Regions from separate parts of the Cupriavidus sp. GW823-FHT07B10 genome, predicted to be linked through region 3. Evidence: predicted binding sites of a transcription regulator. Region 3 holds the regulator's gene; each other region holds the start of a gene.

Region 1 (7,867 bases), on a different contig from region 3:
AAGAGTCGGAGCGCCAGAACCAGTTGCTGCAGAAGGAAATCGACGCCCACCGCCGTACCGATGCGCTGCTGCAAAGCGCCAAGGAAGTCGCCGAGCAGGCCAACCTGGCCAAGAGCCGCTTCATCACCGGCATGAGCCATGAGATGCGCGCGGGCCTCAATTCGATCCTTGGCTACTCGCAGTTGCTGCTGCGCACGCCGGCGCTGCCCGCCGCATGCCGCGAGGACGTGCGGACCATCGGCCGCGCCGGCGAGCACCTGTCGAGCCTTGTCGACGGCCTGCTGGAGCTGTCGCGCATCGAGGCGGGCAAGCTGCGGCTGGAACAGGATGCGGTGGCGCTGGAAGACCTGCTGGACGAACTCGTCCGCATGTTCCGGCCACTGGCAGCGGTGCGCGGGCTGGCGTTCCACTATCGCGTGACCGGCAAGCTGCCGGCGCACGTGCATGGCGACGCCAAGCGCTTGCGCCAGATCATCATCAACCTTGTCACCAATGCCATCAAATTTACGGAGCACGGCGACGTGTCGCTGACCGTGCGCCACCAGCGCGAACTGGCAATGATCACGGTCAGCGATACGGGTCCTGGCATTGCCGCGGAAGACCAGGCGCGCATCTTCGATCCGTTTGAACGCGCCACGCCGCATGACGATCGCGAAGGCATCGGCCTGGGCCTGGCCATTGTGCGCCTGCTGGCAGACCTGATGGGTGGAGACATCCGCGTGCGCAGCGCACCGGGCCAAGGCAGCGAGTTCTCCGTGCGGCTCTATCTCCCGACCGTGGCCGCGGCGGTGACGTGCCCGCAGCGGGCGCCCGCGCCGCCAATGCCGGCGGGAGCGCGCGTGCTGATCGTCGACGACCGCAGGGCCCATCGGGCGGTGCTGCGCGGCTTCCTGGCGCCGCACGGGCTGGCCGTGCATGAGGCGGGGGATGGCGCCGGCGTGCTCCCGGCGCTGTGCCAGTGGCGTCCGCACCTGGTGCTGCTCGACCTGAACCTGCCCGATGCATCGGGTTGGGACCTGTGCCGCCAGATCCGCGCCGAAGCCAATGCGCCGCAAGTGGTGATCGTCTCCGCCAACGCGCACGAAAACACGGAAGAAGCGCGCGCGCTGCACGGCTATCTGGGATTCGTCAGCAAGCCGGTGCGTGAGCGCGAACTGGTCGAGATGGTCCGACGCGCGCTGACGCAGCCGCAGCCTGCGCTCACCCCGGCGCCGGACCTGTTGCGTGAGCTGCTGCAACTGGGCGCCACCGGCCGGCTGCGCGCGCTGGAGGCCCAGCTTTCAGAACTGGCGGAAGGCGGCGGCGCCGTGGCCACGTGGGCACTGCAGATGCTGGCGCTCGCGCGGACCGATGGCACTGCCCTGACCGCATCACTTGGCGAGGCGCTCCATGCATCCCGAACCTGACACCTTTCGCCCGTTGCCGACGATCGAGACCCGCGTACTGGTGGTCGACGACGATGCCGACGCGTGCGGCTTCCTGACGCGCGCGCTGGGTGGCGAAGCCATGCTGGTCCACACCGCCGCGAACGGCAACGCGGCACTGGATGCGCTGACGTCCTTCGCGCCGGATGCGGTGCTGCTGGACGTGGACATGCCGGGCATGGACGGCTTTGCCGCCTGCACGGCGCTGCTGGACCGCCACGCGGACCTGCCGGTGATCTTCATGACCGGACTTGGCGATACCGGTCATATCGTGCGCGGTTTCGAAGTCGGCGCATGCGACTACGTGACCAAACCGGTGGCGATTGCCGAGGTGGTGGCGCGCGTGCGGTCTCATGCGGGCAAGGCACGGCTGGCGCGCAGCGCACGGGAGGCCGTATTCGGCAGCACGGTGCCGATGCTCGCGGCCGGCATCGACGGCCGGCTCCTGTGGATAAACGGCAGCGCGTCAGCCTTGCTGCAGGCCCAGGGATGGCCGGTAGCGATTGCCGGCGCGGTACTGCCTCCCGCGCTGCGCGACGCGGTGTTCCGCCTCTGCAGCGAAGCGGAAACTGGCGCTGATAGTCTTCACCTGCGCCGGTTGACAGGCGAGGCGGGCGACGTGGTCGTGGTGGAACTGTCGTGCAGCGGTCTGGCCCCGGCCGGCCCGGCCCTGACACTGCGCGAGGCCGAGGTGATGGCCTGGGTGGCGCGCGGCAAGACCAATCGCGATATCGCCGACATCCTCGGCATGAGCCCGCGCACGGTGAACAAGCACCTGGAACACATCTACGAGAAGCTCGGCGTGGAAACGCGAACGGCGGCAGTCGCCGCCACCCGGCGCAACTTGGGGACGGCGTGACGTGCCGTGCGCCAAGGCAAGAAGGGCCGGCGTTGCCGGCCCTTCTTGCCAGTCGGATCCCGATCAGAAGCGGTAACCCACCCCCATGCTGAACAGCCACGGATCCAGGTTCACCTTGGATACCTTGACATCCCCCGCCTTCACATCGCTCGACAGCCAGATCTTCTTGATGTCGGCGTTGAGAAACCAGTTTTTGGTCAGCTTGTAGTCCATGCCGATCTGCAGCGCGGGACCGACGCTCCAGCTATCGAGCTGCAGCGAGTTGTTGGCGATGTCCGCGCCCCAGATGCGGGTGAAGTTCAGGCCCGCGCCGATATACGGGCGGAAGGTGCCGTTGGGGATGAAGTGGTACTGCACCAGCAGCGTCGGCGGCAGATGCTTGAAGGTGCCGACCTTGTTGCCGTCCAGGTAGACGTCCTGCTTCTGCGGCACTGTCAGCACCAGTTCGGCGGCGATGTTCGGCGTGAAGAAGTAGGTGACGTCGAACTCGGGAATCCACTTGTTGTTGACCGTGATGCGGTCCGACGGGCCGACGCCGCCGACGGGGTCGGAGCTGTTGGCCATGTCGAGATAGGTGCCGCGCAGGCGCACCATCCAGTTGCCCTGGGCATCGTCCGCGGCGGCGGCAGGGGTGGCGAAGGCGCCGAGCATGGCGCAGGCGGCGATGGCGGAACAGGTGACCCGGGTGCGGAGAGAGAGTGTTTTCATGAGGTTCTGCTTGGTCTGGTATCAAATCCGGACCCAGTTTGGCCGAGCAGGCCGGGTTGGGCTTTGACCCAAGACAAGTAGAAGGGAACGTGGGCTGGCTGCGTCGCGCAGGCGCTACAGCGAGGAAGGCGCCGTGGTGTGCCAGCTGCGCCGACGCTTCTAAACACATGCGGAATTATTCGTGGCGCGGTGCGATGCTGCCCCTTACGCTGTGCGAAAGATCCGAGCACGCATGCAGCGTGTGCGGATCGGCACCGAGCATGTCGTGGGCGTCCGCAAGGGCGTCTTTCCGGGTGTGCCCCGTGGGGGCGGGGCACACCGGTTTTCTTGCGGCGGCTTGCGGTGTCAGGCGTCGGCGGCCTCGGCGGACTGCGGGGCCTGCGCCGCGCCAAAGCCGGCCTGCAGGTGCCGGTTCACGCCCGAGATCACCGCGCGCAGCGATGCCGTGACAAGGTTGGCGTCGATGCCGGCGCCGAACCCCGTCGGCGAATCGCCCACGCGCACTTCCACGTAGCAGGCCGCGCGTGCATCCGCGCCGGCGCTCATCGCATGCTCGTGGTAATCCATCACGCGTACCGGCAAGTCCAGCGCATTGACGAAGGCATCGATGGGCCCGTTGCCGGTGCCGCGCACGCTGCACGGCTTGCCGTCGCGCACCATCTGCACTTCGATCTCCGTGGCGCCGCCGCTGTCAGACACCAGCTGGTGCGATACATAGCGCAGCGGTGTCTGCTGCGCGAGGTACTCGCGCTGGAACAAACCATGAAGATCATCGGCACTCGCCTCGAGCCCGGTGTCGTCGGTCATGGCCTGCACCGCGCGGCTGAATTCGATCTGCAGGCGGCGCGGCATGTAGATGCCATGCACCTGCTCCAGCAGGTAGGCCATGCCGCCCTTGCCGGACTGGCTGTTGACGCGGATCACCGCGTCATAGCTGCGGCCCAGGTCGGCCGGGTCGATCGGCAGGTAGGGCACTTCCCAGATGCCGTCCGGCTGCTGCTGTGCAAAGCCCTTGCGGATCGCATCCTGGTGCGAGCCCGAGAACGCGGTGAATACCAGGTCGCCCACATACGGGTGGCGCGGATGGACCGGCAGCTGGTTGCAGTGCTCAACGCACTGGCGCACTGCGTCGATATCGGAGAAGTCCAGCCCGGGTGCCACGCCCTGCGTATAGAGGTTGAGCGCCAGCGTCACCAGGTCGACATTGCCGGTGCGCTCGCCGTTGCCGAACAGGCAGCCTTCGACGCGGTCCGCGCCCGCCATCAGCGCCAGCTCCGCGGCGGCCACCGCGGTGCCGCGGTCGTTGTGCGGGTGCACTGACAGCGCGATGTGTTCGCGCCGTGCCAGGCGGCGGTGCATCCATTCGACCTGGTCGGCGAACACGTTGGGCGTGCTGCATTCGACCGTGGTCGGCAGGTTCAGGATCATTGGCCGGTCCGGGCCGGCCTGCCAGGCGGCAGAGACGGCGTCGCTGACTTCCAGCGAGAAGTCGAGCTCGGCCAGGCTGAAAGTCTCGGGCGAATATTCATAGGCCCATGCCGTGCCAGGCATGGCATCGGTCAGCGACCTGATCAGGCGCGTGCCCGAGACCGCGACCTCCTTGATCTCTTCACGCGAGGCATTGAAGACGATGCGCCGCCAGGCTGGCGCGATCGGGTTGTACAGGTGCACCGTGGCCCGCGCTGCGCCGCGCACGGACTCGACGGTGCGGCGGATCAGGTCTTCGCGCGATTGCGTCAGCACCACGATGTTGACGTCTTCGGGGATGCGCTGCTCCTCGATCAGCATGCGCACGAAGTCGAAATCGGTCTGCGAGGCGGCGGGGAACGCCACTTCGATTTCCTTCAGGCCGATTTTCACCAGCTGCTCGAAGAAGCGCAGCTTGCGCGCCGGGTTCATCGGCTCGATCAGGGCCTGGTTGCCGTCGCGCAGGTCGGTGCTCATCCAGCGCGGTGCGCGCGTGATGGTGCGGGCGGGCCAGGTGCGGTCAGGGATGTCGACGGTGGCGGCGGGGTGGTACTTGGTGGCGGGATTGCTGAGCATACGGGGTCTCCTTCCTCGCTAAGGGAAGTAAAGGAAAAACGGAAGAAACGGTGGCGAAAGGCTGCCGAACTGCCACGGGGCACTAGGCCCGGCAACCGGTCGATAGGCTTAGCAGTAGCGAGGAAGCGCGCAGGGCGCGGCCCGATGCCAGGGCAGCCAGCACGCGCGCGCGGGCAGCGATGCGGGACGCATCGGCAGCCTGGCTGAGTGTGCTGGTGTAACGGTTCATCGTGCCTGGAGGAGGAGGGCCGGGGCCGCTCGTGGTTGGTGCGCATCCGGCAGGAGCCGGATGACTGGCAAAGGTTAGTCGACAAGGCCGGCCCCGGTCAAGCGTGGGGGAGCGCCGGGTGCGAACGTGGCCCGATCGGGCGACTGCCATGCGCGGGTTGCGCCAAACGGCTGGGGCCAGGTTGCGGCCGGGATCCTGCCGGTCATGTTTGCCTCGCCCGAATGGCGGTGCCGCTGCGCTGAAAGGATGAATCACGCGCATGCTCTGTGCGCTGCGCCTCAGTCCTCTGGCCGGTATTGCGCTGGCACCTTTGTGCCTAGGCTGGTAGCGCGGGAAAAAACACATGACTGGGGGGGAACATCATGAGACTGAGAACGTGGGCATCCTGGCTGGCGGGCGCTGCCATGACCATGCTGCTGGCAGCGTGCGGTGGCGGCGGTAGTTCGAGCACGCCCGCCACGCCAAACGCAGGCGGTTCCACGCCGCTGACCTATACGGTGAAGATGAGCGTGACCTCGGGCGAGGTCGGCGTCGGCCGCACGATCACCATCAGCGCGCTGGCAGTGGACAGCAACGGCATCGACGTCTCCGGCAACACCACCTTCAACTGGACCAGTACCGACAGCGGCATTGCCACCGTGGAGCCGAGTGCCACCACGCCGGGCAGCGCCGTGGTCAAGGGCATTGCAACCGGGACGACCACCGTCCAGGTGGTGGCGAGCGTCAAGGGCGCCGACAACACCACGGTGCAGCTGCCCGCGCAATCCGCCACCATCACCGTGGTGCCGGCCTCGGCGCTGAGCTACAGCCTGGCGATCCCGAACAGCAGCCTGTCGATGAGCGACGGGCAGGAGCTGCCGGTCAAGGTATCGCTGGTCGACAGCAACGGCGCCGATGTGTCCGCCAGCGTCAACAGCTGGGCATGGTCCAGCAGCGGCTCCGCGGTCCAGGTCACTGCCAGCCAGAACAGCGCCACGCTGAAGGCGAGCAACAGCTCACCCACTGCCGTGGCCACGGCCAGTGTCTCGGTATCGGTGACAGCACCGGACGGGCATGCCATTGCCGGGCTGATCGCGGTGACAGTGCAGACGAACGGCGCCGCCGCCTATCGCGTGGTGACGATTAAGGGCGGCCGCGAGGTGAATGCGCTGCAGGTCTTCAGCAACCGTCCGGAAACCTTCACCTCGCGTGTGCTGCGCCACGATGGCCAGGACGTGACCGCGGAGTTCGACGGCGCCTGGACCTACACGGCGACCTCGGCCACGCTGTCCGCATCGGACGCGGCGGGTACGCATGACGCCACGGTCAGCACCAGCCTGGCCAACGACAAGGGTCCGGTCCAGAGCAGCCTGACGGTGACGGCTGTCAGCACCAGGCTCGGCGAACGCCGCAGCGCCACGCTGACGGTGACCGAGAACCCGGTCTGGGCGCTGGTTGGCGACAACCAGGATCCGATGACGCTGCTGCTGATGCCGCCGATGAGTATCCCGGTGACCGCGCGCATGAAGCACCTTGGCGACGATGCGCAGTACACCGCGTGCATCAACTGGGCGTGGACCAGCACCGGCCCGGTGGAGTTGTCGCCTGGCGTCGCGGATCATCAGAAGAACGTCACTGGCACAGCGCAGGGCGACTTCACTCTTACCGTGACCTGTAATGCCGTCGCCGACAATACGCCGCTGAAGCTGGTCTTCTACGGTACGGTCAAGTAAGCAGCAGGTTCCCGCGCCTGGCGAAACGCCCTCCATCCGGAGGGCGTTTCGCTTTGTGGGCAAATTGCAGGCTGCCGGCAAAGCGTACCCGTTTCTGCGTGACCGGCGCCAAGCGTTTCAGGTGCTGCCGGGGCAGGCCAGCATAGGCGTCGGGACAAGGCTGAGCCTGCCTTTGCGGGACGTCCCCTATATGCGCACCAGGCAAGCCAGTGCGCAAAGCGTACCCGTTTCTGCGTGCGAAAGTGCCAGCCCTTCCAGGCACGTTTTATCGCCGCTGGACAGCCTGCAGGCGAGCGCAAAGCGCTGCCTCCGCGCCGGGCGGAAGCAGCGGGCGTACCCGTTTCTGCGTGGATCTGTGGAGGAGGAAATCGCGCCGTTCAGCGCTTGGGCACGAAGCGAATCACCTGTTCGGCAGGCTTGTCCTGCGTGCCGGAGGTGGTGCCGGCGGTGTTGGATCCGCAGGTATTGCAGCCGCCGTCGTCGCAGCCGCTGGCGCAGCCCGCTGCGGCTTTCGGGGCCAGCCAGCGCACCAGCCGGGCACGCCAGCCGGTGGCGGCGCCGCCGCCCAGGCGCGCGGCCAGCGCCGCCTTGACGCGCTCGCGCGTGCGCGGCGCGTAGCGCGCGATCACCGACACCGCGCATGCCAGCACGATCAGCGGGACCAGCAGCGTTTCGATGGCGTGGTAGAGGGTCATGGCGGCGCGGTGCCTCAGCTGAACATCAGCGCGACGCGGTAGGTCACGAAGGCCGCCAGGTAGGCCAGCCCGGTCAGGTAGGCCGCCGACAGCGCCATCACCTTCCACGAGTCGGTCTCGCGCCGGATCACTGCCAGCGTGGAGATGCACTGCGGTGCGAACACGTACCAGGCCAGCAGCGACAGCGCGGTGGCCAG
Region 2 (7,867 bases), on a different contig from region 3:
CGCTGCAAGCCGCCATCGCCGCGATGTCGAATGATCACGGCGAACCGGCTGGCGTACTGAAAGTCAGCCTGGCCCCTTCTTTCGGCGTGGCTTACGTGATGCCGTTACTGCCCGATTTCCTGAAGCGTTACCCCGCGATCCGCCCGGAATGGCATTTCGAGAATCGTGCGATCGACTTGATCGCCGAAGGTTTCGACGCAGCCATAGGCGGGGGCTTCGATCTGGCGCCGGGTCTTGTGTCGCGCCCACTGGCACCGGCGCATATCGTCGCGGTGGCGTCGCCTGCGTATCTGCGGGAACGCACGCTGCCTGCCGATCCGTCCATGCTGAGAGCCATGGATGGCATCGTCATGCGCTCCGGACGCACAGGACGCACGCGCCACTGGACCATGCGCGATGCCGCGGGCAACGAGGTTGCCGCGACCATGCCAGAACGCATCGTCGTCAGCGACCCGGCCGCCATGCGGGAAGCCGCGCTACTGGGTCTAGGCGTGGCGCTGCTGGCGGTACCCGATGTGCTGCCATGGATTGAACGTGGCGAACTGGTACGCGTACTGCCGCGCTGGTACGCCGACGCCGGCGCCATTTCGTTGTACTACCCTACGCGCACCCTGATGCCCAGCAAGACACGCGCATTTATCGACCACGTTGTGGAAGCCTTTCGCCGCGACGGACTAGCGCAGCGGCTGGCTGGCAGCCTCGGCATTTAGAGTTGTCTACCAAGGCACACCGTTTCGGCGTCCGCTCTGGCCCAAACTTGAGTCACCCGCCAAACTTTAATGAAGGGCAGGAGTGGGTCGGTCAGAGACGGCCACGCTTTGGCGGCGGGCATCCGATCAAGCAGGCGGTGATGGCCGGCATGGGCATCAGCCTGTTGTCGCTGCACACGCTGTCGCTGGAACTGCACACCGGCGAGATCGCGCTGCTGGACGTGACCGGCACGCCGATCGAGCGCATCTGGCATGTCGCGCATATGTCCAGCAAGCGTTTGTCACCGGCCAGCGAGAGCTGCCGCGCCTATCTGCTGGAGCACACGGCGGAGTTTTTGGGGAAGGAATATGGCGGGCTGATGCCTGGGCGGCGCGTGGCTTGAGGTACCGGGAGGGTTCGCCTCAGTGCGACATGAAGACAGGCAAGCCTGACTGCCGCAGCAGGGCGCGGGTGGTGCCGCCCAGCACCAGCTCCCTCAACCGGGAGCGGCCATAGCCGCCGGCGACCAGCAGGCCGGCCTGAACCTTGGCCGCAAGCTGTGGCAGAACGTGGTCGGGATCGCCCTCTCCGACCAGCAGACTGGCGCGGATGCCATGGCTGAGCAGCCATGCTGTCAGCCGATCGGCGCTGTCACGATAGGCCTCTTTCTCACCAGCAGCGCTGTACTTGCCAGCGCTGACCACCAGGACGGTAACGGCGCTGGCATGCACAAGCCACGGCAGTGCGTCCGCGACCGCGCGCGCGGCCTCCCGGCCGCCGTTCCATGCGATGGCGACATGGCCGCCAAGTCGCGGGCCGGACCCGCCCGGCACCAGCAGGATGGGCCGGCCTGCATTGAGCATTGCGTACTCCGCGACCCCGGCCAGCAAAGCCGGCACATCGGCCTGTGCCGAGGGCGCTGCGGGCAGGATGAGATCGGCGAAGCGGCCCTCGTCGGCAAGCGCCCAGCCAGACTCGGCTTCGACAACGATGTGCCGGGTGGGAATGGCCGGCGACACTTGCCCGGTCAGCGTTTCGAGTGCGTTCCTGTGAGCCGCAGCCAGCTTGTGCAAATGGTTCGCGGCAAGCACGCCGTATTGCCCGGCTTCTTCGCCCGCCCCGCGAAACGGCTCCAGGTGCGTTCCTGTTGCCGTCAGTCCGACCACGCTGCCGCCGGACTTTTCGGCAAGCCGTGCTGCCGTTTCAATGCGCGCGGACCGTGCAGCATCTTCGCTCAGGTCGACAAGGAAGGTTCTGAAGTCCATGACGTGATTCCACTCTTTGGTTTGACCTTGCATCATCGTGAAAACAGCACCGGTGCCGTCATCGAGTCAAGCAGCGTACGCGTGACACCGCCGAGCACCAGTTCCCGCATGCGACCGTGTCCGTAGGCACCCATCACGATCAGGTCGGCATCGAAATCCGCCGCGCGCGAAAGGATGAGTTCGCCGATGGTCAGGTCAGCCCCACCGGGACCGTGTTCGATTTCCACGGCGACGCCGTGGCGCTCCAGCACGCGTGCGGCGTGGCCGACCGGGGTGGCGTCGGCTCTGGCCTCCTTGGCCGCGGTCTGTGCGCAAAAAATGCGCGCCTGCGCGCCGGCCATCAGCGGCACGGCGTCGTGAAGCGCCCGCGCCGCCTCGCGGCTGCCATTCCACGCCACGATCACGCGCGTACCCAGCGATGGAAACGTGCCCGCGCACGGCACCACGAGCGTCGGTCGGCCGGTCTCCAGCAGCAGCGATTCCAGCAGTTGCCGGGCCACCGGACCTTCCGTATTGCCGGGGTCGTACTGGCCGGCAACGACCAGGCCGGCCTCGCGGGCCTCGCGCAGCACTGATGCCACCGCCCCCTGCTCCGCGGCGCGCCACTCCGCGCGCACCGGCATGGCCTGGGTTGCAGCCAGAAACTGCGCGCGGACGTCTTCCCTGACCTGCTTGCGCCGGGCCAGATCGTCCGCGACATATTGCTGCGCGCCGTCCATGAGGTAGAACCAGGCAGGATCGGGAATGAAACCTGCGTACATGCCGATCAGCCGGCACTGGCCGGCCGCCGCAAGTCGCCCCGCCACTTCGAGCCGCTGCCGTGCCTGCGGACTGCTGTCCAGATGCACCAGGATGCTCTCGTAAGCCATGATCGCCCTCCCCCTCAACTACAGACCAGTCTAGGCAGCAAGGCCGACCGGCGCTTGACCCGGATCAACGGGCCAGCCATGCGGCGACATGGCTCAAGTTCGTCCTGATGTGCGGTGGAGGCTACTGCGATCAAGGTATGTAAAACCGTCAAGCCATGCGGCCATCACTTCTGTCTGCGGTCAGTTTCTCGCGGCGCCTGCCCCTTCGGGTTGACCTATCTCAAGCGCATATCGAGGCCGGCGCCTACGCTGAATGCAGCGAATCGCAACATCGAGCACACCCTTGCCCTTCAGGAGATCCATCATGTACCAGCGCATCCTGCTCGCCGTCGATGGCAGCCGTTCTTCCGACCTGGCACTGAGCCAGGCCATCATCATCGCCAAGGCAACCGGGGCCGAGGTCAAGGCGTTGTTCGTGGTAGACGACAGCGATGTGTTCTTCGAGGCCAGTTACTTCAATCCAAAAGAACTGGTCGACAACATCACCGCGCACGGCCGCAAGGCGCTGGATGCCGCCTCAACCAGGCTCAGCGAAGCAGGCGTGCGCAATTCGGTGAAACTGGATGAGAAGCCGGTGGCGCCGGGCCGGATCTCGTTGACCATTGTCACCGAAGCCGATGCGTGGAATGCCGACCTGATCGTGCTTGGCACCCACGGCCGCCGCGGCGTCCGGCGCCTGCTGATGGGCAGCGTGTCGGAAGGCGTGCTTGCCAAGACCAGCAAGCCCGTGCTCCTGGTCCGCAGCGAAGTCGAAGGTTAGGCGCGCCATGCCCCACCAAACCATGCGTGCGATGGTCTTCGAGGGCGCAGGCCTGCCGCTGCGCCTCCACCACTTGCCGGTTGCCGAACCGGGGCCCGGCGAACTTCGCATTGCCGTGGGAGCTTGCGGGGTGTGCCGGACCGACCTGCATATCGCCGACGGCGACCTGCGCCATCCCAAGCCGGTGCTCATCCCGGGACATGAAATCGTCGGACAGGTGGATTCGTGCGGCGCCGGTGTCACCGTCTTCAAGCCGGGGGACCGCGTCGGTGTGCCCTGGCTCGGACATAGCTGTGGCCATTGTCGCTACTGCCTGCGTCATCACGAGAATCTTTGCGACGCACCGCTGTTCACTGGCTATACCCGCGATGGCGGCTATGCGGAGTACGTTGTTGCCGACAGCGGCTATTGCTTCCGGATTCCGCCCGGCTACGATGACGAACACGCCGCGCCACTACTCTGCGCGGGCCTGATCGGCTACCGGACGCTGCGCATGGCGGGCGCAGCCAGCCATGCGCAGCGCGTCGGCATCTACGGCTTCGGCGCCGCCGCCCACCTGGTGACGCAGATCGCGGTGGCGCAAGGCCGCGAAGTCTACGCCTTCACCCGCACGGGCGACGCAGGCGCCCAGCAACTCGCCTACCAATCCGGTGCGTGCTGGGCCGGCTCGAGCGAGCTCGAGTCGCCCGTGCCGCTGGACGCCGCGCTGATTTTCGCCCCGGTGGGCGCGCTGGTGCCCAAGGCGCTGCGCGCCGTGGACAAGGGTGGCATCGTGGTCTGTGGCGGAATTCATATGAGCGATATCCCAAGCATGCCTTACCAGCTGCTTTGGGAAGAAAGGCGCCTGTGTTCCGTAGCCAACCTCACGCGTGCCGACGGCATCGCGCTGATGGATATCGCCGCCCGGACGCCGCTGCATACGCACACCACCGCGTATCCGCTGGAGCAGGCCAACGAAGCACTGGCCGACCTGCGCGAGGGCCGGCTTACCGGCGCCGCCGTCCTGAAAGTCCGTCAATAGATCCCTGGCAGATAGATCGATGAGCCGTTACCAGACACGTTTTCAGGCGCGTGAGCATGCGGGCTCGGAGCTCGCCTGGGCGTTGCGCGCGTATCGGGGAACCGATGCCCTGGTGCTGGCGATTCCGCGCGGCGGCGTGCCGGTCGGGCGTGTTGTGGCCGACGCACTGGGCGCTGACTTCGACCTGGTGATGGCGCGCAGGATCGTTCCTGGCGTAGCACTGGACGACTCTGGCGCGACATGGTGCACGGACGCAATGGACGCAAATGGCGGCGCCGACAGCCAGCGTGATGCCCAGTTCGACCAGCTTCGCAGGCAGCGCGCCGTGTATACGCCGGTCCGCAAGCTGGCGGATCCGGGCGGTCGCGTGGTGATCGTCGTGGATGACGGCCTGGTGAGCGGCGCAACGATGTATGCGGCCCTCGCCAGCCTGCGCAAGCGGCAACCTGCCCGGCTCATATGCGCGCTCCCGATCGCCACCCCAGCCGGGCTGGACCGGGTCCGCGCCCTGGCCGACGAAGTCATCTGCCTGGATACTCCGGACCGCATCGAAAACCTCGCGCACTTCTATCATGAGTTCCAGCTGGTCAGCGACGACCGCGTGCGACAGTTGACAGGGATACCGCCAACGCAGCCCCGGACCCGTGCCCGGCCAGGTGCGGTGGCGGGCGTGCCGTCGTTGAGCAAGGCGATGCTGATTCCGTATCAGACCACTCGGCTGCGGGCCATGCTCGAAACGGCCCCGAACCCGGTCGGCGTCGCGGTGATGGTGTATGCCGGTGGCGCGCAACGCCGTGCAGCCCGCAGCAATTACCTGGCACGCAAGCTGCGCGCGAAAGGATTCGCCACCATGCTCGTAGACCTGCAGCCTGACAGCCGCGTCGACGACGCACCGGAATCGGAGGTCGATGAGCTGGTGGCAAGACTGGACCAGACCTTGAGCTTCCTGCGTACTGGGACCCCTTGCGCAAGCTTGCCTGTGGGCCTGCTAAGTACCGGCACCGCAGCGGCGGCAGCCTTGCGCTCAGCCGCGTGCGGCGCGACGCAACTCAGCGCCGTGGCCTGTGTTGCGGGGCGGCTGGATCTCGCGGGCAGCGCAACCCTGCGGCAGCTTGAAATCCCTGCCTTGCTGATATGTGCCAGCGGCAATCCGAAAGACATCCAGATCAACAATCTTGCATTCGAGCAGATGCATTGTCCGCGGCAACTGAGGCTCATCCCGACCAGCGGCCGCGGATTTGAAGACCGCAGGGCCCTGGAAGACATCGCGGCACTCACGATAGGCTGGTTCGAGCGACACCTTGCGAGCCCATCTTGTCCCCGCCTGGGTTACGGCGGATGACCATGCCTGGCGGCTACGCCGGGCTGCGCCTGATGCGTGAGGCTCAACCCCAAAGACCGGACAACAATCTTGGGACCAATAACGGGGAGCCCGTCCTTTGACATGGGGCGAAAGCCGGCGCGGATCTCGATACCGCAGCGCCCCTACTCCACGCGCGGCATCCGCTCCTGTATCGCCGCTGCAAGTTCCATCAGTGGCTTGGCCAGCGCCGCCTCGACAGCACCGGCATCCTGGTGCGTGGATACGCTGACGTTCAATACATGGACGGCATACTCGTCAAATCGCAATGGTGTTGCCATGGCCACAACCTGAGGCTGCCATGACGCGACGCAGTAGCCTTTCTCATGCACGGAAGACACCGCAGCATCGATTTCGCGTCGCAGCTCCCCCCAGCCGCGGCCGCGGTTCTTGTCGGCCATGGCCCTCATCATCGCGTTGAACGCCTCAGGTGCCAGCGTTGCGAGGTGCGCGCGGCCGAGAGAGGTCAGCGCCATCGGGATGCGCTGCCCGCTCACCACCGTGCGCAGTGACTGGCGCCGGTTGTAGCGGAACGACTCCAGGTAAATCATCTCATCTCCCTCCGCCACCGCCAGTCCGACATTGATCTTGTGCCGCATGGCAACCTCGGCCATCATCGGCGCTGCGACCCTGAGAACCTGCGAGCCGTCGCGCATGGCATGCGCCATGCTGAGGACCGGCACACCCAGCCGGTAGGCCCGGCACTGCGGGACATACTCGAGCATGCCGGTCTCAATCAGCGACTGCGTCAGGCGGCTGACGGTCGAGCGGGACAAGCCGGTGCGCTCGGCAATCTCGCTGTTGCCGAGCATGGACGCGCCGGCGCGGAAGGCGCGCAGTACGGCAATGCCACGTTCGAGCGAGCGGTTGGGCGTCGCCTTGCCTTGGCCTGGTTTGATCCGTTCGATGTTGACGGTGCTGTTTGGCATGACAGGGGATCACTGCGCACCAGTGACCGTTCTGGAAAGCGGCGTCCGGTGCATGCATTTGCTGAGGTTGCACCCGCCGCAGGCAATGCTACTCGATGCCGATCTCCTTGTCCTACACCGCTTGTGTTCGTCATGCCGGTGACCGCGTTGGCGCCGGGGCGCCGCTGCTCAGCCAAACAGGCTGACCACCGGCTCCGTCTCGACGTGCCAGATCTTCTGCGCCAGCCGGCGCGCGCCATCGGCGCCTATCACCGGCGCTGCCAGTTCGATCAGCTTGCCGCCGAGGTCAGCGTCGGACAGCGGGTCCTCCGGATCGCCCTTGCGATTTGGCTGCAAGTAGTCAGCCGTGGCCCCGTCCAGGGTTTCGATCTCAATCCTTGCCGCGCGCTTGCCAGGAAACCAGCCGTCGATTTCAGGGTCGACCTCGACAGTCATGCAGTCCATCAGCCGGCGCGTCTCGCTGTCCCACAACCGTTCCGGCGTGTAGGCCGACAAGCGCACGCTGCCATGCACCAGGGCGGCGGCGACGATGAACTTGAGGCTGAACTTGGCTTCGTTCTCGCTCCTGGGGTCGAGATAGCAGGCGATATCCAGCGCCGGGCGATACGTGGCGACGCGAATGCGACGGATCTGGGCGGTGTCGATGCCCAGCTTCGCTTTCAGCGCCAGCGCGCCGTCGATTGCCGCAAAGGTATGGCCGCAGCCAATGTGGTTCTTGAAGGTCAGCCGGCAAATATGGAAGTCTTTCCCAAGCGTCGATGCCAGCCCGTTCCAGTCAGGGCCGTCCGACATCGCTCGCCCCATGCCGGTCTCACCGTCGAGCACATCGAGCGAACCGGTGATGCCGGCAATGGCGGCGCGGGCGGCCAGCAATCCGCCCTCCGCTGCGCGGCCTGCGTGCAGCGGCTTGGACATCGAGTCCATGCGGAACGCCTGCTGCAGTCCGGCGGCGAAGGTCGCCGCGGTCGCCAGC
Region 3 (7,867 bases):
AAGTCACCCAGCTCGATGCTGGGGTTTTCATCGCGGGCTTCGAACAGCAGGATCTGCTTGTCCGGCTCTTGCAGGCCCAGCTCGTCGGGAACGACCAGCCAGCGGCGGAAGGTTTCATGCTCGCCCGACTCGCGATCGATCGCGACACGGATATCCACGTCTTCCTCGAAACGCTTCTTGGTGGCCGAGGCGAGCGCCGCCTCCAGGGCACCGAATACCACATCCTTGTCGACGTTCTTCTCACGCGCAAGCGCATCGACGAGCAACAGAACTTCGCGGCTCATTGCTTGTTCCCTTTTCTTTGATTTCCTTTGAAGTCGATCACCGGCACCAGGCGTGCCTTGTCGACATCGGATACGGCAAATTCCAGCAGCGCCGGGCCATCTTTGCCTTCGAACTCCAGGCCAATCTTCTCCTCGCCCGCCGCGCCGGTGGGCTCGCGCAGGATGCCTGTGAAGTTCTTCTGTCCGTTGACGGGCAGGCGCAGCGTCACGCGCGCCTCCTCGCCGGCAAAGCGGACGTAGTCGGCCAGCTTCTTCAGCGGCCGGTCCAGTCCGGGCGACGAGACCTCGAGGCGTTCATAGCCGACGTTCTCGACCGTGAACACGTGGGTGAGCTGGCGGCTCACCTTTTCACAATCCTCGATGGCAATGCCGGTTTCAGGCTGATCGATATAGACACGCAGCAATCCGGCCGGGGCACGCTCGAGCTCGACCAGCTCATATCCCATGCCGCTTAGGGTGGTTTCGATCAAATCTGCCAGATGCACTGTTATCCCGAGTAATGGCCATCAACACCGTGGCAGGCAAACCCGCCGGTGCCGTCCGGGACGACCCTGCTGCAGCCCTGCCTGTCCGCCATCCCCCCGCTCCAGCGGAGAGAACCGAAAAACGGGCGAACCAAAAAAAAATGGGCGCAATGCCCATCATTCGCCCATCCTCGACGAGGATGGCTTTTTGAATAGACTTGAATTATACGCGGATTATGTCGAAAAGGCAAAAGCCAGACATTTCCGTGCACTGAATCCGGCGCCGGCGGGCGTTCAACCCGCCATGCGCCGGATTCAGCGCTTATCGGTTGCCGCCGCGGTTGCCACCACGGTTGCCGCCGCCACCGCCACTACCGCCGCGCGGGGAACGGTTACCGCCCGGCTTCGACGCCTTCGGCATCACATTGCCGTTGGCTTCGCCGCCGCCGCGACGCGGCTTGCCCTGACCCTGGCCACCCAGGCCGCCCTGACCACCCTGACCGCGCATGCCACCCATGCCGCCCATGCCGGCGCCACCACGTCCCTGGCGTGCGCCAGTGCCGCGCCCGCCGCCCAGGCTGGCCGCGTGCGAGGTCAGCAAGGTGGGCCCGTGGGTGATATAGCCCATCGAGGTCTTCATCGGATCCGGCTGGCTGCTGCGGCCGCCGCTACCGCCCCGGGCGCCGCCCTGGTCGAAGCGCGGCAGGCCGTCCATGCCCGTGGGCATCGGCATGCCGGCAATCGCGGCTTCGGTGCGCTGCTTGCGCCCGCCTACCTTGGTGGCGCCCTTGGGAGCCTGCTCGCCCTTGCCGGGCACCTTCAGGCCGACACCGGCCATCAGCGCCTTGACGTCATTGGGCTCGACTTCCTGCCAGCGGCCGCGCTTGAGGCCACGCGGCAGCAGGAACTGGCCGTAGCGGGTGCGGATCAGGCGCGACACGGTCAGCCCGACCGCCTCGAACATGCGGCGCACTTCACGGTTGCGGCCTTCGGTCAGGGCCACGTGGTACCACTGGTTGACGCCTTCACCGCCGCCGTCGGCAATGCGCAGGAAGTTGGCCTCGCCGTCATCGAGCTTGATGCCATGCAGCAGGCGCTGGCGGTCGGCCTCGGCCAGCTCGCCCAGCGTGCGCACCGCGTACTCGCGCTCCACGCCATAGCGCGGATGCATGAAACGGTTGGCAATATCACCAGAGGTGGTGAAGATCAGCAGGCCTTCAGTATTGAAGTCCAGGCGGCCCACCGCGACCCACTTGCCGGTCTTGATGCGCGGCAGGCTGTCGAACACAGTCGGACGGCCTTCCGGATCGGACTGGCTGACGATCTCGCCGGCGGGCTTGTGGTACAGCAGCACGCGCGGCGGCTTGGTCGACACCTTGCGGTGGATCAGCTTGCCGTTCACGCGGACCTGGTCCGCCGGCAGGATGCGCTGGCCGATATGGGCCGGCAGGCCGTTGACCGAAACGCGGCCCTGCAGGATCAGTTCTTCCATCTCGCGGCGCGAGCCCAGCCCGCCCTCGGCCAGCACCTTGTGCAGCTTGGGCGCGTCGTCGTCGGCCGACAGCTCGCGCACCGGCTTGGCCTTGGTGCGCGGAATGACGGTGTCTTCGTTGTCGTACTGCTCAGAGATCACGAAGCGGAACAGGTCTTCGCTGCTCGCCGCGGTCTTGTCCCCGCCGCCCTGGCCCTTGCGGGGCGCCTGCGGCTTGCCGCCATCCTTGCGGCGGCCCTGCTGCCGCGCACCGGTACCCTGCGCCTCGCCCGGCGCTGCCGCCTTGCCTGAGCGCTGGACCGGCTTGCGCTTGCGGCCGGGCTGCTCAGGCTTGTCGGTGCCTTCGGCCCTGGCCGCACGGTCGACCTTTTCTGCCTTGCTGGTGCCCTGGCCGCCCTGGCTACCCTGGCCACCCTCGCCCTGCCCCGTCTTGCGCTTGCCGCGGCCACGCTGGCCACCGCGTGCACCGCCTGCCGCCTGTGCGGCGCCCGCTTCACCGGTATCGGCCTGGCCGCCGGCGCCTTCGGCGCCCTCGCCGCGGTCCTGTGCCTGGCGGCGCGATGCGACCAGGTTCCTCAGCCCGCGGCGCAGCCCCTTGCGGCGGGGCGCGGCTTCGCTGCCCGATCCGGGTTCTGCGGCGCCGGTGTCGGCGGGTGCGCCCGCATTGCGGGTGTCTTGCTCAACGGAATCAGACAAGATATTCACTATCGGATGTTGCATGTTGTTCAGTTCGGCACGCGCTCGTCGTGCTCGCTCGGGTGCGGCGGGGTGCCGTTGTCCGGCAAATCGCCCCGCGCCCCGTCCGGATTGGGTGCGGCTGGTTCGGTGGAAGCGGCCTCGGCGGCATCGTCGGCTGCAGCTTGCAGCGGTTGCGCGTCAAAGCCATTGGCGCCTTGGTCGACCGGGCCGGTCGTCTCGGCTTCGTTTGCGACGGATGCTTCAGCCACATCCGCCGCATGCGCGGCGGGGTTGGCAAAAGCCTCTTCGTCGGCGCTGGCCGCCTTGTTTGCAGCCAGGTCTTCAAAATTGATGGCCTGCTGTTCCAGCAGGGTTGCCTGCGCCTGCGCCTGGGCATCTTCCAGCGGCGGCAGCTCATCCAGCGTACGCAGGCCAAGATCGTCCAGGAACGCCTTGGTGGTCGCATACAGCGCCGGCCTGCCCGGCACGTCGCGGTGTCCGATCACCTCGATCCAGCTGCGGTCCTCAAGCTTCTTGATGACTTCCGTGCTGACCGTCACGCCGCGGATTTCCTCGATATCGCCGCGGGTCACCGGCTGCCGGTAGGCAATGATCGCCAGTGTTTCCATCACCGCGCGCGAATATTTTGGCGGCTTTTCTGGATTCAGCCGATCCAGGTATTCACGCATTTCCGGCCGGCTCTGGAAGCGCCAGCCGCTGGCCAGGGCCACCAGTTCCACGCCGCGCGGCCGCCAGTCCTGGCGCAGTTCATCAAGCAGCACGCGGATGGTGTCTGCGCCGACGTCGTCGTCAAACAGCCGCCGCAGATCATTGACGCGCAACGGTTCCTGCGCGCAGATCAGCGCCGTCTCGAGGACGATCTTCGCCTCTTGGGTATTCATGTTGATGGTGTGCAGCCTGTCTTTGCACCTGCTCCCGGACGGATCCGGGGCACCGGAGATTTTGGATACAGCGGTGCGAAAGCCACCGCCATCTCATTGCGCAGCTAGCCGGATACCTGCTGCATCCAAGCCGTGCACTTCCCTATCTTTGCATCGAGTTGCCGGGCGTTCCGGCAGGAGATCGTTCGCATGCCGTTATGGGCCAGCCAGCGAACCTCTTGCGTAGCGCGTCCGCACATACCGGACGTCGCTGTCAGCGAACTGAAGGCCTCGGACGCAAGAAAAACGGGTATCGGGAGCAAGGCCGGCATCGCCAACACCGCAGTGCCAGCCGGACTTTTGAACCAGATCTTTTGAACCGGATGGACTGTGGGGACGGGACGGGCATCGAAAACCTTCCGCTTCCCCTGCCCTGAACTCACCTTCTGGTATGAAGGCCGCCTGGCGCTGCTCGCCCGCTGCTTACCGCGGCTCACAAGACACCGCGCGATACCGCAATGTTGGCGATTGTATGGCATTCCCGCCCCCGCCTGCAACCATCATCCGTTGCCGGCGCAGCGCCGGCGCCTCAGAACACCAGGCAGAATCCATGCTCGGCCAGCGAATGTGGCAACAGCACCGCTCGCGCAATGCCAAGGCCGCCGAACGCCATTACCGCCAGGCCGGCCCCCAGGCGCACGCCGGGACGTCGCGACAGCGTACGCAAATAGCCTGACAGGCCGGAGAGCACCAGCAGGTTAGGCAGTGTGCCGAGCCCGAACACGCCCATCACGAGTGCGCCGGACGCCGCATTGCCCGCCAGCAGCGCGAGCGTGAGCGCCCCATAGACCATGCCGCACGGCACCAGCCCCCACGCCAGGCCCACGCCGTATCTCCGCGCCAGGCCGCCGCGTGCGCGCACAAAGGACGGCATGCCGCGTGCCACGCCACCCAGCCGGCGCGCCACCGCTGCGCTGGCACGCGACGCCAGCCGCTCCAGCCAGTCGACGGTAAACGTGTTGCCGCGCAGCAACCGCCAGCCCGACCACAGCAGCATGACGCTGCCCGCGCCGAACAGCCAGCGCTGCACCGGCAGATAGTCCTGTTTCCACGCCGAAGCACCGACCGCGCCTAGCGCGGCCCCAAGCAGCATATAGGTCGAGATCCGGCCCAGGTGCATTATCAGCAACTCGCCGAGCCAGGCGGCACGGCTGGGCACCAGACTGATCGTCGCCGCCGCGCCGTGACGCTGCTCCACGGCCAGCGCCACGCCGCCGCACATGGCGGCGCAGTGGACCCCGCCCAGCAAAGCCAGCAGAAAAACGCTGATCAGTACGCCAAGTGTCAATTCTCACTCCCTACCACATCACATCGCACGGTAAAATGCCGTTATCGCGCCCTCGCTGCCATTTCTAGCAGGTTCCAATTGCTCACCTCCATTCCCATTACCGAGATGTCACCACGCTGCTCCACCTGTGCGATGGGGCAGCTGTGCCTTCCGGTCGGCATGTCGCAGCAAGACCTCGCCAAGATGGACACGCTGGTTCAGGAACGCATCCGTGTGCACAAGGGTGAAACCCTGTATCGCATGGGCGATCCGCTCACCGCGGTCTATGCCGTGCGCTTTGGCACGCTCAAGACCCACGTCACCACTGAAGACGGCCGCTCGCAGATTACCGGCTTCCACCTGCCCGGCGAAATTGTCGGTCTCGACGGGCTGGGCGAGATGCAGCATGCCTCCGATGCCGCCGCGCTGGAGGACACCGAAGTCTGCGTGGTCCGCATGAGCGAGTTGCAGTCCCTGTCGGCAGACCTGCCGTCGCTGCAGCAGCAGTTCCTGCGCCTGATGGGCAAGGAAATCACGCATGACCAACTGATGCTGGTCACGCTGGGCTCGATGCGCGCCGAGGAACGGCTTGCCGCCTTCCTGATCAACCTCTCTGAGCGCCTGTCGGCACGCGGCTATTCGGCGTCCGAGTTCGTGATGCGCATGAGCCGCGAAGAGATCGGCAGCTACCTGGGCCTGAAGCTCGAAACCGTCAGCCGCCTGTTCTCCCGCTTTGCCGAAGCCGGCCTGATCCAGATTCGCCAGCGCCACGTCAAGCTCGTGGACATCGACGGCATCAAGCAGCTCTACAGCCGCTCCTGCTAAGCGGCCAAGGCGCTGCCAGGTACCGCATGCGGACATGGCAGCGCAGACCTCACACCGATCCGCTTATTCCAGTTCGTCGGTATCGCTGAGCCGCGTCGGCATGGTGTAGAGCGTCAGTCCGCTGGACAACGCGCAGAACACCCAGGCCATCAGGAAACCAACGGTGTAGACCGATTCGCGGGACGCTTCGATCGGCTGGCCGAAGAAGTTCAGGTCACCGGGATCCACCACCGAAAACACCGTCGCGGTCGCGAACCCGGCCATCAGGAACGCCGGCCAGAGTACCCACATCAGCCAGCGCAACCTCATGGCTGCCTCACAGCGGCAGCCTTGGGCGGCGCGGCGTCGGCCTTCTCGACCACCAGGCCATGGCGCGTTGCACCCTGCACCGGCATGTCCGGATGCGTGGATGCCAGCCAGATCGTCACGCCACACGCCACCATCGCCACCAGCGGGCCGCTCATCAACAGCCACGGCCACGGCTCCTTCCACCACGGATTGCCTTGCTGACTCATCTTGCCCCCTTCATCTTGACGACCTAGCTTCACAAATCGCGCGGCACGATGAAACTGGTGGATTGCCGGATTTCGGCATGCCCCCGCTCCGTGCCTTCGCTCGTCACCGTCACGTTGATCTTGTGCGTGCCCTGCGCCGCGGCCTCGATCGGCACGCGGATCCGGATCGGCAGCAACCGGTTGGACGTCGGCGCCAGCGATTCGGCCTGCTTGTCGTATTCCACGGTCAGGTTCTTCAGTTCGTCGCTGTCGGCGCGCACGCTGATCTGCATCGGCGCTTCGGTGGTGTTGATCAGCTGCAGGCGATAGACATTCTCGATCCAGCGGCCTTCCACTTCACGGCCGAGCGCACCACGGTCGCGGATGATGTCGACCTTCAGCGGCGTGCGCAGCGCGATCGAAGCCATGAACCCGGCCAGCAACGCCACCCAGATCACGGAATAAATGACCACGCGCGGGCGCAGCAGGCGCTTGCGTGATGCCGCCGCGGACAAGCCCTTGCGCATCGCGTTTTCCGAGGTGTACCGGATCAGGCCGCGCGGATATTCCATCTTGTCCATGACCTGGTCGCAGGCGTCGATGCAGGCGCCGCAGCCGATGCACTCGTACTGCAGGCCATCGCGGATATCGATGCCCGTCGGGCACACCTGCACGCAGATGCTGCAGTTGACGCAGTCGCCAAGCCCCGCCTTGTGGTGGTCGGTCTTGCGCGACCGGCTTCCGCGCGGCTCGCCGCGGCCGACGTCGTAGGTCACGACATAGGTATCGCGATCCACCATCACGCTCTGGAAACGCGCATACGGGCACATGTACTTGCACACCTGCTCGCGCATGAAGCCCGCATTGCCCCAGGTGGCGAACGCGTAGAACAGCATCCAGAACGACTGCCACGGCCCCAGCGACAGGCTGAGCACCTCGCCGCCCAGTTCGCGGATCGGTGCGAAATAGCCGATGAAGGTAAAGCCGGTCCAGAGCGCAATCAGCACCCACAGGAAGTGCTTGGTCGCCTTGAGACGGAACTTGCGCAGGCTCCACGGATCGCCATCGAGCCGGATGCGTGCGATGCGGTCGCCTTCGACCCGCCGTTCGATCCACATGAAGATCTCGGTGTAGACCGTCTGCGGACAGGCATAGCCGCAGAACAGCCGCCCCGCGATCGCCGTGAACAGGAACAGCGCCAGCGCCGAGATGACCAGCAGCACCGCCAGGTAGATGACGTCCTGCGGCCACAGCACCAGCCCGAAGATGTAGAACTTGCGCTCGCCAAGGTCAAACAGCACGGCCTGGCGGCCATTCCATTGGAGCCAGGGCGTGCCGTAGTAGATCAGCTGGGTCAGGATCACCAGCCAGACCCGCCAGCTGGAGAATGCGCCCGTCACCGAGCGCGGGTAGATCTTGCGG
Region 4 (7,867 bases), on a different contig from region 3:
CGCTGCGGCCAGCGCCCTCGGTGGTGCCAGTTGAACCTGCGCACGGCCGCGCGAGGCCTGCTTCTGGTGCTGACTGCCTTCGTGTTTCCCGGAGCCATCGCCGAGGTTGCCGTTCCGTCATTGACGGCGCGAGTGACTGACCTGACTGGTACGCTAACGCGCGCACAGCAGGCGTCCCTGGACCAGACGCTGCAGGCCTTCGAAGCCAGGAAGGGAGCTCAGGTTGCAGTTCTCATGGTTCCCACTACCCAACCGGAAACCATCGAACAGTATTCGCTTCGCGTGGTCGAGCAATGGAAGCTGGGACGTAACCGCGTTGATGACGGCGCGCTGCTCATCATCGCCAAGGACGACCGCACGCTTCGTATTGAGGTGGGTTACGGGCTCGAAGGCGTCCTGACTGACGCCGCGAGCAAGCGCATCATCAGTGATGATATCGTGCCCCGATTCAAGCGGGGCGACTTCTATGGCGGTGTGTCTGCGGGCATCGACCGCATGCTTGGGGTCATCGAAGGGGAGCCACTGCCACCTCCGGAGGAAAGAGCAGGGGATACGGGTGACCCCGTCCGGCAACTGATGCCAATCCTGCTTGTGCTCACTCTGGTTCTGGGTGGGTTACTGCGTTCCATGCTGGGGCGCTTCCCGGGTGCAGTCGCGACGGGTGGGGCCGTTGGAGTGGTCGCGTGGATGCTTTCTGGCGCCATCTTTGCCGGCATCGTTGCAGGGGCAATCGCGCTCTTGTTCACGCTGATGGGTGGCCCGCACATGCGCTTGCTGGCTATCGGCGGCCGCTCGGGAAGATATGGCGGCCGGTCGGGCCCCGGGGGATTCGGCGGCGGTGGCGGCGGCTTTGGCGGTGGTGGTGCTTCCGGCAAGTGGTGATGGCAAACATCAATCACATCTTGCGGCGTCCGCCGAGGGGGCGAGAATGGCGATATTTGGATGTGAAATGGCTGGGCAGCTATGTAACCCTTGGGCCCTATAATTATTTCGATATCTGCCGACATCGAGGCTGCCATGCAGGTGTCGCCGTACGTGTGGCCACGGACAGGCCTCGGTGCATCCGGCCGTGGACTGAGGATTCAAGCACCTGGTGCGGAATCTGCCGGAATTACCACCCGCGTGAGCAAAGGCCATGTGGATCGGCGTGCCTAAAGAAGTCAAGGACAACGAGTACCGGGTTGGCCTGGCGCCTGCCTGCGTGCGCGAACTTGTCAGCCGCGGTCACCAGGTCATGGTCCAGGCCGGGGCCGGGGCCGCGCTTGGCCTTTCCGACGCGCAATACGAAGCGGCTGGCGCGAAGCTGGCTGCCGATGCGAAGGCCGTGTACGACCGGGCCCAGATGATTGTCAAGGTCAAGGAGCCACAACCACGCGAACTGGCGCTGCTCAGGCCCGGGCAGATCCTCTATGCATACCTGCACCTGGCCGCGGACCGTGAGCTGACTGCCGCGCTGCTGCAATCCGGCGCGGTCTGCATCGCCTATGAGACGGTTACGGGGCCTGACGGTGGTCTGCCGCTGCTGGCCCCCATGAGCGAGGTCGCCGGCCGCATGTCGGTCCAGGTGGCGGCAGCCTACCTCGAGAAGCCGAACGGCGGCATGGGACTGCTGCTCGGCGGCGTCCCGGGCGTCGCGCCGGCACATGTCGTGGTGATCGGCGCCGGCGTGGTGGGCGCCAATGCTGTCCAGATCGCGGTTGGCATGGGGGCGCGCGTGACGGTATTGGACAAGAATATCGAACGACTGCGGCATCTCGGCTCCGTGTACGGCAATCGAGTCGTGACGGTCTACTCCAGCGCTGACAGTATCGAGCGCGCGTTGCTCTCGGCCGATGCGGTCATCGGCGCGGTGCTGGTGCCTGGCGCCGAGGCGCCCAGGCTGGTCACGCGTGCGATGGTCGCGCGCATGAAAGCGGGTTCGGTGCTGGTGGATGTGGCGATAGACCAGGGAGGCTGCGCCGAGACATCGCGCCCGACCAGCCATACGGATCCGACCTATGTGGTGGACGGCGTGCTGCACTACTGCGTGACCAACATGCCGGCAGCGGTGGCGAGGACCTCCACCTTTGCCCTGAACAACGCCACGATCGGTCATGCGATGGCCCTTGCCGACAAGGGATGGTCCCGCGCGCTCTCAGACGACCCCTACCTGCGGGCCGGGCTGAATATCTGTCGCGGGAGTGTGACTTATGCGGCCGTCGCAAGCGCCCATGGCTACGCCCATGTACCCGCCGAGCAGGTGCTGACCTGAGCGCGGCCGCCAGTATCGGCCGACACGTTGCTGTCGGCCACCCCTGGTGCAGCAGCACTGCCATGAGCCGAATCACAGCGGTGTGGCTGGCTTGGTTGACTGGCATCAACCCGCATGTCCTTGCGACCGCTAATTTGGGATGAACCACAGCCAAAGCCGAGGTCGCCATGTACCGCCGCATTCTCCTAGCCCTCGATGGCAGCCGTTCATCCTTGAATGCCCTGGAGCAGGCCGTGTCGATGGCGCTGACCACCGACGCCGAGGTCAGCGCCATGTTCGTCGTCGACGACAGCGACCTGTTCTTCGAGGTCAGCCCGGGTGACCGGCACTGGCTGATGGCCGACATCATTGCCTATGGCAAGCAGGTGCTGGCTCGTGCCGGCGAGCGCTTCAGTGCCGCCGGCGTGCGCTGGAGCAGCAGGTTGGCCGAGACGCCCGGCACCCCTGCGAAGATTGCCGAGGCGATCATCGCGGAAGCGGACCACTGGAGCGCGGACCTGATCGTCATGGGCACACACGGCCATCGCGGCGTGCGGCGCATGGTGCTGGGCTCGGTCTCGGAGCACGTGGTCAGCAAGACGGTTCGCCCCGTGCTGCTCGTTCGGCAGCAGTCGCGCGGCGATACGCCCTGACCGTTCGGTTCCGGCCTGCGAAAACCCCAATAATTCTTCCGGAGTGACGCAAATGCAGGTTTCAAGAAGCCTAGGCCTCGGCCTGTCGTCGCTGGCGATTGCCGTTGCGGCGGCGGGTTGCGCCACTCGCGCCGCGCCCGCTGGCGTGCAGATCATGGAGCAGCACGGCGTTTCCTACGTATCGGGTGGAGACGATGAGGCGGGCATGCAAAGCATGCTGGCCATCGCCGCGCGTTTCAATGTACGGCTGACGATGGTGGATGCCGGGCGCGGGAAGCCGCTGGGCGGTGCCACGGTGGTCGTGGCCAGCCAGGAGGGCCGCCCGGTGCTGCACACTACGGCTAGCGGGCCGCTGTTCTATATGCGACTCAGGCCGGGTGCCTATCGGCTCGCGGTCGGCTACCAGGGGCGGGACCAGATGCGCGACATCGTCGTCGCTGGCGAGCCGCTCGAGGTGACGTTCCGGCTGCCGGTCAATACGCTCGAGGACGACTGGCTGCTCTGCGCCACGACACCCTGTCCGCGTCGCTGAGCCTGCCGCTCGGACGTGTCGCCGCGGGCACGACACCGCGCAAGCAAGTTCGCGGCGGTTCAGGGACGATCCCGCGAAAGAGAAGCGACGGAACTGGAAGGGGAAGAAGAAGCGCTCAGGCTTCGTTCGGGGACAAGCAGGCGAGCCGCTCGGCGTGGGCAGGCCTGAATCCGCGAGCCGCAACCCCTGCGCGAAGACTGCCGATGCGCGCGCGACCAGCGGCGGTTGGAGCGCGGTACCGCGGCTTTGACACGTATCAACAGCAGTTGCGCCGGTTGCCCTACGCTGCATTTAACCAGTCCAGACCCGAGTCGCCACAGGCTCCCATCGCCGGAGAAACCGCTATGTACCAGCGCATCCTTGTCGCCATGGACGGCGGCGCCGCATCGGAACTTGCCCTGGAACAGGCCATGATCATCGCGCGCGCCGCCAACGCCGAAGTGGAGGTGGTCCATGTGGTCGATGACCGCAGCCCGTTTCTGGATGCCAGCAATCTGGATCCGGTGAGATTGATAGAGGACCTCACGACGGCGGGGCAAAGCGTTCTCGCTGCCGCCGCCGGCCGGCTTGCCGCAGCGGGTATTCGCCACGTAACGCGGCTGCTCGGTAAGCCTATGGTCGAGGGCGACGTTGCTGCCACGATCGCTGCCGAAGCCAATGGCTGGGGCGCTGATCTGGTTGTGATGGGTACGCACGGCCGCCGGGGAGTGCGGCGACTCGTCATGGGCAGCGTCGCGCGAAGCGTGATCAACCTGGCCGTCGCGCCCGTCCTGCTTCTCCGCGCCGAGGAAGCGTAAGCAGGCGAACAGATTTTGGAGGGCATTACGCCAGAGAGCTATGCATACGATCGACTTTTCCGGCGAGACGCCGGATTACTGCCCGACCGGGCCAAGCCTGCGGTGTGCCGTGAAGGTGGATGGCACACCGGCGACCTATGAGATCACTGCCGAGGCGCTTGAGGATCATTTCGGCGCACGCTCGTACCGCAGTGAAGATTTGCTGCCGGCATTCATGAGCAACCGCCAGGACATTGAACGCGTCGCGGGAGCGCTGTTCGAGATGACAGGTGCGCGGCACATCGTGCTGCACAGCGGCCATTTTCGCTTCGCGGTGTGAGGCGCACGTCCTGGCCGGCGGCAGCCGCCACCGGGCGGTGCGCGTCCTTACAAGGAGCTACCCATGAAGAATCGCTTGCAGTCATGCACACCGGAGAAACGGCCAGGATGGCGCAGGCTTGCCGCCTGCGCGTTGGTGCCGCTATGCACAGCGTGTACCGCCGTACCGGACCTGCTGCGGCCGCCGAAGCCACGCACCGCCGCGCTGGCGGCAGGCAGCCTGGGCCAACTCGTACCTGGTGCCAGCGGTATTGCCTGTAGCGCGGACACGAAGACGGCTTGATGCACGACAAATCCGGGGCGGGGTGGCGATATAGATTCAAGAAAAGCTCCGTCCGGGGCTGCCTGATGGAGTCAATCCATGGACTACGCAACGATCCTGGTTCATCTCGATGCCGGCCGCCGCGTGTACGACCGGCTGCACCTCGCCACCCGGCTGGCGCTGGAGTTTCATTCCACGCTGGTTGGCCTGCTAGCCGTCGGCAAGCCGGATCCCACCGCCGTGCGCTACCTGGTGGACGGTGACCGCAATCTTGCCTCTTACACCGAATGGCGGCATCAGGTCGGCGAGCGGGCCCGTCACGCCCTGATGGGCGCAACGGACGAGGTAACCGTCATTACGGAATGGCGGGCGCCGGACTGGGCCACGGCGGCAACGGTCCAGGCAGAGGCGCATCGGGCGGATCTTGTCATCCTCGGACAGCGCGATCCCACTGATGAAGCCGCCTACGCCGAGCCCGGCTTTGTTGAATCCATTGTGCTGGGATGCGGGCGGCCGGTGCTGGTGGTTCCGTATGCGGGCCGGTTCCCGAGCGTTGGCAAGAACATCATGGTGGCGTGGAACGGCAGCCGCGAGTCGGCGCGGGCCATCCGCGATGCGCTTCCGCTCCTGCAGCGCGCGGGCACTGTGGAGGTGGTCTCGTGGACACCGTCTGGGGTTCTGAAGGGGACATGGGTTTCGCCGCCTCAGCATGCCGTGGACTGGCTGGGTCGGCATGGCGTGGCGGTGCAGCTTTGCACGCTTGGAGCGGAAGACGGCGAAGACGTCGGCCAGATGTTACTCTCACACGCCGCGGACCGAAATGCTGACCTGATCGTCATGGGGGCCTACGGGCACAGCCGGGTGCACGAGCTGGTCCTTGGCGGTGTCACCCGCACGTTGCTTGAGTCGATGACAGTGCCGGTCCTGATGTCGCACTGATATTGCCGCAGCGCCTCGGCGATGCGATGAAGTGAGGTGCGGTGCGGTTCGGCTGCTGCCAGGGAGCGGGATGTGGGACACAACCGAACACTCCACCAGCTTGCGCGGGGTTTCTGGAATGAGTTCCTTAGGCGTCGGCCGGCATTTCCCGTGTCCGACGGCATGTTTCCATTCGATCCGGCTACCCGAAAGTTTGCCCGCTCGCAAGGTTGCCAGGCGCAGCACAGTGAACAAGAGGCTAGGGTTCCAGCACGTAGGTACCAGGAGCGTCCGCGAGCCCCTGGCCCGGCGCCTGTCGCGTGCAGCGCGCTGTCGAGTGGGCCACTAGCCAGTCATGCCACGCCGGCCACCAGGAACCGTCGCGGTACACAGCCACGTTGAGGAATTGCTCCGGGCTCAGGTAGGGCGCGGCGGGCAATCGCGTATGCACATGGTAGCGCCGGCCCGGGTGGCCCGGCTCGGACACGATGCCTGCGTTGTGGCCGCCCGAGGTCAGCAAGAAGGTCAGTTCAGCCTTGGTCAGTAAGTGCAGCTTGTACACGGAGCGCCAGGGCGAGACGTGGTCGTGTTCGGTGCCAACCACGAAAAGCGGGAGGTCGAGGTCCGACAGGGCGACGGGCTGTCCGCCCACGCACAGCTTGCCGGTGGCCAGCTCATTGCCCAGGAACAGCTTGTGCAGGCATTCCGAATGCAGGCGGTAAGGCAAGCGGGTGGTGTCGCGGTTCCAGGAGACCAGATCGTTGGCGCGCAAACGTTGGCCGAGCAAATACTCGCTCATTACGCGCGACCAGATCAGGTCCTGGGCGTTCAGCATCTGAAAGGCAGACTTCATCTGAGGCCCGTCCAGATATCCCTGACTCCACATGAGGGCGTCGAGCGTGGCGAGCGAGCTCTTGTCGATGAACAGGCCCAGTTCGCCCGGATCATGGAAATCGGTCTCTGCCGCAAAGAGCGTCATGCTGGCCAGTGGCCCGCCGGCGGCGTCGCGGGCCAGCATGGCGGCACCCGTGGCAAGCAGGGTGCCGCCCAGGCAATACCCGGCGGCGTGGACGTGCGCGCCGTCGCAGCGCGCGTGCACGGTGTTGAGCGCGGTCAGAAGCCCGGCCTCCAGATAGGTGTCAAGCCCGAAGTCGCGGGCCGAGGCGTCCGGGTTCTTCCATGAAATCATGAACACGGTATGGCCGCTCTCGACCAGGTAGCGCACCAGCGAATCCTCGGGCTTCAGGTCGAGGATGTAGTACCGCATGATCCAGGACGGCACGATCAGCACCGGCTCGCGCCAGACTGTATTGGCGCCAAGGGCGGGCGCATATTCGATCAGTTCAATTAGTGCGTTGCGGAACACCACCTTGCCAGGCGTGCGCGCCACGTCGCGCCCGGGTAGAAATTCCAGCGCGGGGCGCCCCGCAGGCAGTCCAGGCACCTTTGACAACAGCTCACTGGCGTCCTGCAGCCAGTGATGGGCGCCTTGCAGGAAGTTGGCGCCGAAGGTGCTCGAGGCGGTCCTGGCAATGGTCGGATTCATCCACCAAACATTGCCGGGCGCGAGCAGGTCAAGCCATTGCCGGGCGCAGAAGGCGACGATGTGCTGGTGATGACGCGACAGGCCGTCAATATCCTGCGTCAGCGACTCCCAGAAGGCTTCGTTGCGCATGAACGCATCGCGCCAGCAGCGATAAGGCCAGTCCTGCCAGCCGGCATCGGCAAAGCGCTGATCGCTGACGTCAACGGACGGCGGCTCGGCCGCGGTCGGCAACAGCCGTGGCCAGTCCTCGATGCTGTGCTGCAGCCACACCTGCCATGCCTGCACAATCTTTGCCGGGGAGATGCCGAGCTGCAGCGCCCAGTCGAGTCCGGCCAGACTTGCCGAGATCACCGACAGGCCCCCGGTGGCACGGGCCAGGCCGGCGCGGATCTGCTTGTCCATCCAGACTTGCGCCGGTATGGCGGCCTGCGGCGCGCATTCCGGCATGGCCGACAGGCTGGGCGGTGACGTCCTGTCGTCGATCCTCATTGCAGGTGTTGCCCGCCGTTGATGGCAAAATTCGCGCCAGTGACGAAGGCCCCGTCGTCGCTGCACAGGTAAGAGATCAGCGCCGCGACCTCGGCCGGCTTGCCTAGCCGGCCGACCGGGAT

What was found. The regulator FNR, encoded in region 3, switches genes on or off when oxygen is low (the NO sensors DNR and NnrR bind a similar motif). The targets are predictions, from matches to a motif close to TTGATNNNNATCAA.
Region 1: AC1Q6V_RS09305 (OmpW/AlkL family protein) is a predicted target of FNR. The motif match lies at 3,055-3,068, and genes of this name have one in related genera.
Region 2: AC1Q6V_RS16840 (universal stress protein) is a predicted target of FNR. The motif match lies at 2,879-2,892, and genes of this name have one in related genera.
Region 4: AC1Q6V_RS20870 (universal stress protein) is a predicted target of FNR. The motif match lies at 4,810-4,823, and genes of this name have one in related genera.

The regions. Positions count from the first base shown of each region.
Region 1 is NZ_JBXAGS010000003.1:331,702-339,568, reverse strand. Features, by position in the region: gene AC1Q6V_RS09315 (hybrid sensor histidine kinase/response regulator) at 1-1,406, shown strand, start outside; gene AC1Q6V_RS09310 (response regulator transcription factor) at 1,390-2,283, shown strand; gene AC1Q6V_RS09305 (OmpW/AlkL family protein) at 2,347-2,991, opposite strand; gene leuA (2-isopropylmalate synthase) at 3,337-5,034, opposite strand; gene AC1Q6V_RS09295 (autotransporter outer membrane beta-barrel domain-containing protein) at 5,626-6,975, shown strand; gene AC1Q6V_RS09290 (DUF6587 family protein) at 7,353-7,670, opposite strand; gene feoB (ferrous iron transport protein B) at 7,685-7,867, opposite strand, start outside.
Region 2 is NZ_JBXAGS010000007.1:61,185-69,051, forward strand. Features, by position in the region: gene AC1Q6V_RS16825 (LysR family transcriptional regulator) at 1-710, shown strand, start outside; gene AC1Q6V_RS16830 (LysR substrate-binding domain-containing protein) at 758-1,093, shown strand; gene AC1Q6V_RS16835 (universal stress protein) at 1,113-1,955, opposite strand; gene AC1Q6V_RS16840 (universal stress protein) at 1,988-2,824, opposite strand; gene AC1Q6V_RS16845 (universal stress protein) at 3,129-3,584, shown strand; gene AC1Q6V_RS16850 (zinc-dependent alcohol dehydrogenase family protein) at 3,592-4,605, shown strand; gene AC1Q6V_RS16855 (phosphoribosyltransferase) at 4,625-5,947, shown strand; gene AC1Q6V_RS16860 (IclR family transcriptional regulator) at 6,091-6,894, opposite strand; gene AC1Q6V_RS16865 (MmgE/PrpD family protein) at 7,063-7,867, opposite strand, start outside.
Region 3 is NZ_JBXAGS010000021.1:84,084-91,950, reverse strand. Features, by position in the region: gene nusA (transcription termination factor NusA) at 1-284, opposite strand, end outside; gene rimP (ribosome maturation factor RimP) at 281-769, opposite strand; gene rluB (23S rRNA pseudouridine(2605) synthase RluB) at 1,071-2,960, opposite strand; gene scpB (SMC-Scp complex subunit ScpB) at 2,966-3,820, opposite strand; gene AC1Q6V_RS29765 (sulfite exporter TauE/SafE family protein) at 4,389-5,147, opposite strand; gene fnr (fumarate/nitrate reduction transcriptional regulator Fnr) at 5,226-5,951, shown strand; gene AC1Q6V_RS29755 (hypothetical protein) at 6,015-6,260, opposite strand; gene AC1Q6V_RS29750 (membrane protein) at 6,257-6,466, opposite strand; gene ccoG (cytochrome c oxidase accessory protein CcoG) at 6,496-7,867, opposite strand, start outside.
Region 4 is NZ_JBXAGS010000010.1:72,573-80,439, reverse strand. Features, by position in the region: gene AC1Q6V_RS20900 (TPM domain-containing protein) at 31-882, shown strand; gene ald (alanine dehydrogenase) at 1,136-2,251, shown strand; gene AC1Q6V_RS20890 (universal stress protein) at 2,419-2,883, shown strand; gene AC1Q6V_RS20885 (carboxypeptidase-like regulatory domain-containing protein) at 2,936-3,415, shown strand; gene AC1Q6V_RS20880 (universal stress protein) at 3,760-4,212, shown strand; gene AC1Q6V_RS20875 (DUF1488 family protein) at 4,253-4,531, shown strand; gene AC1Q6V_RS20870 (universal stress protein) at 4,892-5,731, shown strand; gene AC1Q6V_RS20865 (PHA/PHB synthase family protein) at 5,970-7,745, opposite strand; gene phbB (acetoacetyl-CoA reductase) at 7,742-7,867, opposite strand, start outside.